4 regions of the Acidovorax bellezanensis genome follow, and region 2 is predicted to be linked to each of the others. Evidence: riboswitches for the same ligand, from Rfam matches in the RefSeq annotation. Region 2 holds a riboswitch; each other region holds the start of a gene.
The links. A riboswitch is a leader RNA that binds a small molecule or an ion and turns the genes downstream of it on or off. The one in region 2 is predicted to bind cobalamin.

Region 1 (2,194 bases), on a different contig from region 2:
AGGATGCCGTATCTGATGTCGCTGCTGCGCTCGCTGTGGGCCATCACGGGGCCCAGCATCCGCTTCCTCTACGAGGAAGGCCGTCCCATGGATGTGTCGGGACACCACGCCCATGAGGATGTCATCCTGGCCATGCGCACCCAGGACCGCCATCTGCTGGAAAAAGCCATAGCGCAAGATGGCTCGGAGCACGGCGAGAAAATCCTGCAGGTGCTCAGAGACAAAGTCAGTCCCGAAGCGCTGACGGTGCAGTCGTTCCAGAAGATGGAGCTGCTCAGAACCCGGGCCAAGCGCGGGCGCAAGATCCAGCACGAGCAGTAAGCCCCGGGCCTGATGCGTCGGGCGTTCCAGGGAAATGCATTCCGGGCCCACGCAGTCGGGGGCATGGGGCAAAAAAATGCGGTTTTTTGCCTGGCAGCCCTTTGCCGCGCTGTTAGAATTTGGGCATTGACCAGTCAATGGCTGGCACAACAGTTCAGGGTGATTAGCTCAGTGGTAGAGCACTGCCTTCACACGGCAGGGGTCACATGTTCGAACCATGTATTACCCACCAGACAAAAACCTCTTGGATCCGCGATCCAAGAGGTTTTTTTCGTTGGGGCCGGCGTTTGCCGCCGGGCCCCAAACCGCCCCTATTTTGCTGCGTCACTGCTAGAATTCGCGCTGCCAATGATTTGGCAAACTGCTTCAGGTGTTCGCATGCAGATGCGAGTGAAACGGGAACAAGGTACAGGCCGCAAGGCCTCAAGCCTTGGCTGCCCCCGCAACGGTAGACAGGAAACCATCCGACGGAGCCCCGCAGGGGGCCCAGCCACTGAACGATAGCGATTCTTATCCACGATAAGGGTTGAACGTTTGGGAAGGCCGGATCTGGCGCATCGCGCCGCCTGTGAGCCCGGAGACCGGCCTGAGGATAGTCGTGGTGCGCTTTGCGCATCGTTCTCAAAACTGTCTGCGGGGTGTGGACGGCGGCCTATTTGCGCTTTGCCGTTCCCCGTGGGCGGCAAGGTGCCATGTGTGCGGCCTTCACATCAGGTGGTATGAGCCTTTTGTTCCAATGCCTTACACATGCTTGCGCTCTGCTGAGCGCGTTCGTCTTTTTTCTTCCCCCCGTTTTTTCCTGACTATCGGCTGCGCCGCGGTGCAGCTGGCCTTTCCCCTGGCCGCCATGGCGCAGGCGGCGCTGCCCGATGTGCTGGTCAAGGATTCGCGCGACGACCCGGCTTTGCAGCTGGATCGGCCTTCGCGTTCGGGCTCCTATGTGGCCGTGCCCATTCAGGATCTGCCGGCCAGCCTGGACAGTGTGTCGGCGGAGCAGGTCAGCGAACGCGCGGACCATGCGGTGGGGGATGCGGTCAGCCGCACGGTAGGCCTGACGGCGACCGGCTCGCCCGGCAACGGCGGCCTGTCGTTCGCCAGCCGCGGCTTTGATGGCGTCGATTCCGTGGGCGTGGCCGAAGATGGCCTGGTCCTGGGCGTGGCCGCGGGCACGACCACCTACCCGAGCAACAGCTGGGGCTACGAGCGCTTTGAAGTGCTGCGCGGCCCGGGCTCGCTGATGTATGGCAGCGGCACCATGGGCGCGACGGTCAACGCCATCCGCAAGCAGCCCAGCCGCGAGCGCGCGACCGAAGTCCTGCTGGGCGCAGGCGCGCATGGCACGGTCCGCGCCGGCATCGGTGCCAGCGGCGCACTGGGCCAGGAATGGAGCTACCGCGTCGACGCCTATGGCGAGCGCAGCGACGGCGAGCGGGATCTGGGCCGCAGCGACAGCCAGAAGCTGATGAGTGGCCTGCGCTGGCAGCCGCGTGGCGATCTGCAAGTGGACTTGACGGCCGACTTCAGCGACCAGAAGCCCGAGCGTTACTTCGGCACGCCCGTGGTGGATGGCCGCCTGGCCACCGAGCTGCGCGACAAGAATTTCAACTTCCTGGACAGCGATATCCACTACAAGGACCAGCGCTACAAGGCCAAGCTGCAGTGGCAGCCGCGGGACGGCATGACGCTGCGCAATGAGCTCTACCATTTCAAGGCCGACCGCCACTGGAAGAATATCGAAGGCTACAGCTACGACAGGGCCGCTGGCACGGTGGATCGTTACGACTATCTGCAGATCGGCCACGATCTGGCGCAGACCGGCAACCGCCTGGGCTGGGTCATGGCGCCTGCCGACCACCAGATCGCCATGGGCTGG
Region 2 (2,194 bases):
CTGACGGGTGGCACGGCCTATGCCTTGGAGCTGGTGGCCTGCGTGGGCGCGGGCGTGGTCATAGGCCTGATGGCCTTTGGCCTGCTGGGCAGGCGCGTGGGCATGGTCTGCGGCCTGCTGGCGGCATTGGCCGTGCTGCCCTGGGCCTGGGGCGAGATGCGCGACTACCCCGTGCTGCTGAGTTCGCTGCTGGCCTATGGCGTCAGCGCCATCGTCTGCACGGCGATCAGCCTGCGCAATGCCCAGCGTTTTGACTTCGCGCTGATCGGCCAGCGCGTGACGAATTTTCAGGCTGCCTGAGTTCTTTCCATCGTTTTTTGACAGGAGATATTCCCATGAACACTTCTTTGCTGACTTTGTATGTTCTGGTCTGGCCGGCGCTGGCCGCCATTGTGCTGCTGGTGCTGTCGGGCGGTGTCTGGCATGACATGCGCGCGGCCAAGGCCAGGGGCGAAAGCCTGGTCTGAGCCCTGGCGGCTCTCGCCGGATGCCGACAACGGGTCTGCCCTGCAAGGGGCAGGCCCGTTTTTCCTGGCGTGCGAACGACCGGTTTGGGGCAGCCCGAGATAGCGTAAGATTCGCAGCGATCACAGGTGTTTCTTGGCGTGTTCTACGCCTGAAATGAAACGGGAAGCAGGTGAGTGGATCTCCACAAGCCCTGCACTGCACCCGCAACGGTAATCAGAGTGTCTGTATACAAGCCATTGCCCACGGTAATGGCCGCCACTGCGCAAGCGGGAAGGTGTATCCAGGCGTCAGCCCCCCTGGGTTGAGCTCTGTAAGTCCGGAGACCGGCCTGATGTGAACAAGACGCAGCGGGAGTGCCTGTGACTTGGCGGGCGGCTGTCTGTACAGCCGACTTCTTCAGTTTCCACCCCTCTGCACAATTCATTCATTCGGCCCGGGAATCGGCCAGACTGACGATTGATTTTGCATGTTGCAAGGATCTGGCTATCTGTCCGCCAGGGCAGGGGTATGCCGCGCCCACGGCGGGCTGCGGCATGTCTTGCGTGGGGCCGGGCGATGACGGATGCCATCCAGGTCCAGGGCTGGTGCCCCAGCGCGTGGCAGCCCATGCGCGCCCAAGACGGCTGGATGGTGCGCGTGCGCCCCCATTGCGCCTCCATCAGCGCCGCGCAATGGCGGCTGCTGGCGCAGCTCGCCTTGTCGCAGGCGCATTCCCAGATCGAGTTGACGCGGCTGGGCAATGTGCAGCTGCGCGGCGTCAGCGAGCCGCAGCAGGTGCGCTCGCAGTTGATCGCGGCGCAGCTGGTGCCTGTCGATGCGGATGCCGATCTGGCACCCGCCGTGCATTGCACGCCGCTGTACCGCTCGGGGGATGCGACCCATGCCTTGGCCTTATGGCTGTCGGCGGCAGTGGTCGAGCGCTTGAGTCCCCACGCGCTTGCGCGCCAGGCCGTGGCGGCCCTGCCCGGCAAGTTTGGCCTGCTGGTGGACGACCCGGACCGGCACATGCAAAGCATCGCCGCGGACCTGCATTTGTGGGTGGCCGCGGATCAAGGCTACTGCCTGGCGCTCGGCGACGCGGCGGATTGGTACTGCTTTGCGCACGCGCAAGATGCGGTGGAGGCGGCCGTGCAGGTCGCTCTCTGGTTCGCCAGCGCGCGCGCGACGATCACTCCCGCGCCCACCCGCTTGCGCGGCCTTTTGCCCTATCGCCAGCCGGATCTGCCCGCCTTGCGGGCGGCGCAGCGGCGGGCGGCTGTAGCCGATGGGGGCAGCCCCGCCCAAGCCCTTTCTCCCGGCCAACATGCAGGCCAGGGCTGGGTGATGGCGGCTCCGCTGGGGCGCATCGATGCGGCCGCGATGCACCAGCTGGCCAGCGATCTGCCGGCGCACACCGCTATCCGGGTCACGGCCTGGCGTTCCCTGCTCGTGGACGCGCCCGCCATGGAATCGCACATTGCGCGGCTGGACCCGGCGCACTGGATCACGCAGCCTGACGATGTGCGCTTGCGGGTTTCCGCCTGCACCGGCGCGCCGCGCTGCACCCAGGCCCTGATACCGGCCCAGGCCATGGCCTTGGCACTGGCTGCCCAGGTGGCAGAGAACAAGCACCTGCATGTGAGCGGCTGCGCCAAGTTTTGCGCGCTGGCTGCGGATGCCTCGGGCGTGCTCTACGCCAGCCGGGGCGCTGGCGGCGAAGTGTTGCTGAACGCCAGTGCCGTGGACC
Region 3 (2,194 bases), on a different contig from region 2:
GCAAGGCCACGGCCAGGCCGGCTCCCGCGCTATCGCCGGCGACAGCGATCTGGCGGGGATGGACGCCGGAATCCAGGAGAAATCGGTATCCGCTGACCGCATCTTCCAGAGCCTGAGGAAACGGGCACTCAGGGGCGCGCCGGTACTCGAGGGCGAGCGTTCTCATCGCCGCCGCGCGACCCAACTCGCTCACGAGGTGCCGGTGGCTCTTCAGTGAGCCCCAGGCATATCCTCCGCCGTGCAGATAGAGGATGACTTCGCTGGTGCTCGCAACGGGCGTGGACGTCCATTCAGCCGGAACCCCGTGCGCCGTCACCGGTTCCACAAGGACATCCGCTGCCGGCGCAAAGCGGTCTCCCTGCGCGTCGTACGCCGCCCGACGTTGCGCATTGGAGAGGAATGTCGGCCGCTCACGGAGCATGGCTTCCAGTCGGTCAAGCTCATTCATCGGAACACCTCTTTCAGTACGACGGGTCTCCACGCACTTTAGAGCACGCACATGATGCTGGGCAAGCCTCAAGCGCGTCCGGTGGCAGGGGCGTGAACTGGATTTCGGCCTCGGTGTCGAAGAAGCGTGCGCTCCACAGAATCGCACAAACCGCGATTCGCAGCTTTGCGGTTCCACGATCAAGACAGCGCTGGAGTTTCCCAACGACTGCATCTGGGTGGTCCGCCCCAAGCCCCCTTTCCCCCTCCAGCCCCCGTCCCCTCCTATAATCGCCCCTACCGTACAGGAGTCCCACGTCGATGCCGACCTGGGGTGAAACGGGAAGTCCGGTGACCTTGGCGCTTTTGCGCTGAACATTCCGGCGCAGCCCCCGCTGCTGTAAGCCTGACAGACACACTCGATGCCACTGGGCCTGATGCCCGGGAAGGTGGTGTGCGCTGAATGAGGGCGAGCCAGAATACCGACCTGTACGAATGCAGTTTTATGCCACGGGGTGTGGGCCGTTTGCTGATCGGCCTGTCCACGCCTGCGCGCAGCGGCAGTCCTCTCGCAATCTCCTTCTCCCCTGGGACACTTTCATCGTGTTGGGCTCGGGGAGAGCATGGACGAATCATTCAAACTCGCGCATGCACAACGCATGCAGCGCAAAAAAGCGACCGTGGCCGCGGCCATGGAGCGCTCGCAAACGCTGCAAGGCATCGTGGTGCTGCTCACCGGCAACGGCAAAGGCAAGACCACGTCGGCCTTCGGCACGCTGTACCGGGCGCTGGGCCATGGGCATCGCGCGGGCGTGGTGCAGTTCATTTCCGGCACGCATTGCACGGGCGAAGTCACGTTCCTGCAGCACATGGGCCTGCTGGGCCAGGGGCGGCAGGCGCAGGTCGACTACCACGCCATGGCGACAGGATTCTCCTGGGACAGCCAGGGCTGGAGTGCGGACAAGGCCGCGGCCGAGCTGGCCTGGAGCCAGGCGCGGCGCATGCTGGCCGATGCCAGCCTGCAACTGGTGCTGCTCGATGAGCTGACCTTCATGCTGCAGTACGGCTATCTCGCCGTGGCCGAGCTGCTGCAGGCCATCAAGGGCCGGCCGGCGTCGCAGACCGTGATCATCACCGGGCGCGCGGCGGCGCCGGAGCTGCTGGCGCTGGCGGACACGGTCAGCGAGATCGCCGACACCCGGCACGCGTTCCGGGCCGGCGTCAAGGCCCAGCCGGGCGTGGACTTCTGATGCCGCGCCTTTACTGGCTGCTGGCGGCAGGCTTGGCGGCGTCCGCGGTGCAGGCGGCCGAGCCTTTGCCGCGGCTGATGTCGACCAATATCTGCGCCGACGTGCTGGCCCTGGGCCTGGCCGATCCGGCGCAAATCGTTTCCCTGTCGCGCCAGAGCCAGGACGCCCAGCGTTTCTCCCTGGCGAGCCAAGCGAAGCAATTCGCGGCCAACGATGCCTCGGCCGAAGACGTGCTGCATCTGAAGCCGCAGATCGTGCTGGCCTCGCGGCGCTGGAGCGCGCGCTACCAGGCCAGCCTGTTCAAGCGCCATGACATACAGATAGTGACGGTGCCGTTCCCCACGGACTGGGACGGCATTTTCAGCAGCACCAAGCGCATGGGCAAGGCCATGGGCCGGGAGCAGGCGGCCAAGGAGTTGCTGGCGAGCATAGACCAGCGCCTCAAGCAGCTGCAGGCCACGCCCCGGCCGTTCAATGCCTTGTACCTGCGGCCCAACGGCGGCAGCGCGGGGGCCAAG
Region 4 (2,194 bases), on a different contig from region 2:
CAGCTGCGTGGTGCTCAGATACGGCGAAGGCGTGGTCTCGTAGCGGTCTTCCGAAGCGTTCAACGCCAGCACGCTGCTCCAGCGCTCGCTCCACTGGGCGTTCCACTCCAGGCCGGCCGCGTGCATGCGGTGCTTGGCCCGGTCGTCGACACCCTTCTTGGTGCTGGCGTCGTAACCCGCGTCGATATCGTTGGCCAGCAGCGAAGCGCGCAGCTGGTGGCTGTCATTGATCTGCCAGCCCAGGCGGGCCGCGGCCGCCAGGCTTTTGTAGCCGTCGCGGTCGGTGTTCACGCTCGGACGCACATCGAAGCCGTCGCTGCGCTCGCTGGCGATGTCCAGCGCGTAATCCCAATTCTTGTGCACGCCGCTGACGCTGGCCTGGGCGCGCCGTGTGCCCTGCGATCCCACACCCACCGACGCCGATGGCGCGAAGGCCTGCTGGCCGCGGCGCGTGAAGATCTGTACCACGCCGCCGATGGCGTCGGAGCCGTAAATCGCCGCCGCCGGGCCGCGCAGCACTTCGATGCGGTCGATCATGGCCAGGGGAATGCTTTCCCAGGTCGGGCCGCCGCTGCCGCTTTGCGAGGAAAAACGGATGCCGTCGATATAGACCGCCGTATAGGCCGTGTCCGCGCCGCGCAGCATCAGGCTGGTGGTGTTGCCGATGCCGCCGTTGCGAACCATTTGTATGCCCGGCAGGCGGGCCAGCACATCGGCCAGACCGCTGGCGCCGCTGGCCTCAATCTCGGCCCTGTCGATCACCGACATATCGGCCAGCAGTTCCTGGGCCGTCTGCGGTGCACGCGCGGCAGTGACCACGGTTTCAGACAATGACTGGGCCTGTGCGGACAGCCCCCAGAAGGCAGCGGACAAGGCCAGGGCCAGGACGTGGGGGCGCGCAGCGCAAGGCGCGAGCAGGGCTGCACCAAAAGAATGTGAAGACATGAAAATCAACGTGAGAGCGCCCGGCGTCGACCTCCCCGTCGACCATGGGCCAAAGCAATCCACGTCGACCAGCGACAGCAGACCACCACGTTGTTGGCCGGTATCCGGGCTGGGCGGAGCACACTCTTGCAAGCCTTCCCAGCACAGCGCCAGTGGCAAGTAAAGAAGAGCCGAGCATCCAAGGATGCTCATCCGCTGACCGTTGCGGGGGCAGCGCAGGCCCGGAGCCGCCGCGTGAACGACATTTCCTCCCTGCTTCCCGTTGAACTATGCGCTTGAGAACCAAACGCATGAGCACCAACGCCGGCGATTGTAGCCGCAGACCGGCCGCACACACGCCCAGGGAAAATGCCGCCGGCAAGGCCAAGCCCCGCCTACTTTTGTAGGACGAGAGAGCATTTCCAGTCCTGGCGGGAAATTTCAGGGCTTCCAGGGCCTGGGCACTACCCTTTTTTACGCACACAAGGGGCTGCAAGTTCTACAATTGGAAGGCCTATGTCTGCCCTGTCACCCCTCGACCTTATTTCCGACCGCGTGGAGCGACTTTTGTTGCGCCACGAGGAGCTTCAGCGCACCAACGCCCTGCTGGCCGAGCAGGTCGCCGCGCTGACCCAGGAGCGCGACTCGCTGCGCTCACGCCTGAGTGCCGCGAGGGCCCGGGTGGATGCGCTGATCGAGCGCCTGCCTAGCAATGAAGGGGCTGGCATATGAAACAGCTGGATGTGCAAATCCTGCACCAGAGCTATCTGCTGACCTGCCCCGAAGGCCACGAAGAGCGCTTGCTGGAAGCCGTGGCCCGCGTCAACGACACCATGGCCCGCATCCGCGATGCCGGCAAGGTGCGCTCGCGCGAACGGGTGGCGGTGCTGGCCGCGCTGAACATGGCTTTTGACATCGTCACCGCCGAGCGCCAGACACCGGCCCCTGAGGCAGAAATGCAAACCGACGCCGACGTCGAAACCAATGCCGACGCCGACGCCGCCTGGGCCCAGGCCATGATCCAGCAGCAGGCCGATGCCCAGCGCATCGCCGCCCTGCTCGAGCGCCTGGACCAGGCCCTGGTCGCCGACGCACAGCTTTTGTAAAAAACTGCGGCAACACCGGCAACCACCGTCCGGCCGCACTACAATGGAACCGTCTGCAAATCTGCCGGGCTTTATATTTCCTTGAACCAATGCTCATAGAGCCCGGGCTTGGTACATTGCCTGATGAGCGTGATCGTCTCGCGTTAGACGAACCCAACGTCAGG

Region 1: another riboswitch for cobalamin. It lies ahead of N0K08_RS14195 (TonB-dependent receptor); the one in region 2 lies ahead of N0K08_RS19225 (nitrite reductase).
Region 3: another riboswitch for cobalamin. It lies ahead of cobO (cob(I)yrinic acid a,c-diamide adenosyltransferase); the one in region 2 lies ahead of N0K08_RS19225 (nitrite reductase).
Region 4: another riboswitch for cobalamin. It lies ahead of N0K08_RS13580 (TonB-dependent receptor domain-containing protein); the one in region 2 lies ahead of N0K08_RS19225 (nitrite reductase).

What each region holds. Positions count from the first base shown of each region.
Region 1 is NZ_JAODYH010000007.1:30,400-32,593, forward strand. It holds gene N0K08_RS14185 (GntR family transcriptional regulator) at 1-321, shown strand, start outside; tRNA gene N0K08_RS14190 (tRNA-Val) at 479-553, shown strand; cobalamin riboswitch at 673-925, shown strand; gene N0K08_RS14195 (TonB-dependent receptor) at 1,142-2,194, shown strand, end outside.
Region 2 is NZ_JAODYH010000012.1:29,959-32,152, forward strand. It holds gene N0K08_RS19215 (sodium:solute symporter family transporter) at 1-300, shown strand, start outside; gene N0K08_RS19220 (putative transporter small subunit) at 336-467, shown strand; cobalamin riboswitch at 578-814, shown strand; gene N0K08_RS19225 (nitrite reductase) at 1,024-2,194, shown strand, end outside.
Region 3 is NZ_JAODYH010000004.1:142,777-144,970, reverse strand. It holds gene N0K08_RS08850 (alpha/beta hydrolase) at 1-448, opposite strand, end outside; cobalamin riboswitch at 716-931, shown strand; gene cobO (cob(I)yrinic acid a,c-diamide adenosyltransferase) at 1,050-1,676, shown strand; gene N0K08_RS08840 (ABC transporter substrate-binding protein) at 1,676-2,194, shown strand, end outside.
Region 4 is NZ_JAODYH010000006.1:27,860-30,053, reverse strand. It holds gene N0K08_RS13580 (TonB-dependent receptor domain-containing protein) at 1-945, opposite strand, end outside; cobalamin riboswitch at 1,024-1,262, opposite strand; gene N0K08_RS13575 (cell division protein ZapB) at 1,441-1,656, shown strand; gene N0K08_RS13570 (cell division protein ZapA) at 1,653-2,030, shown strand.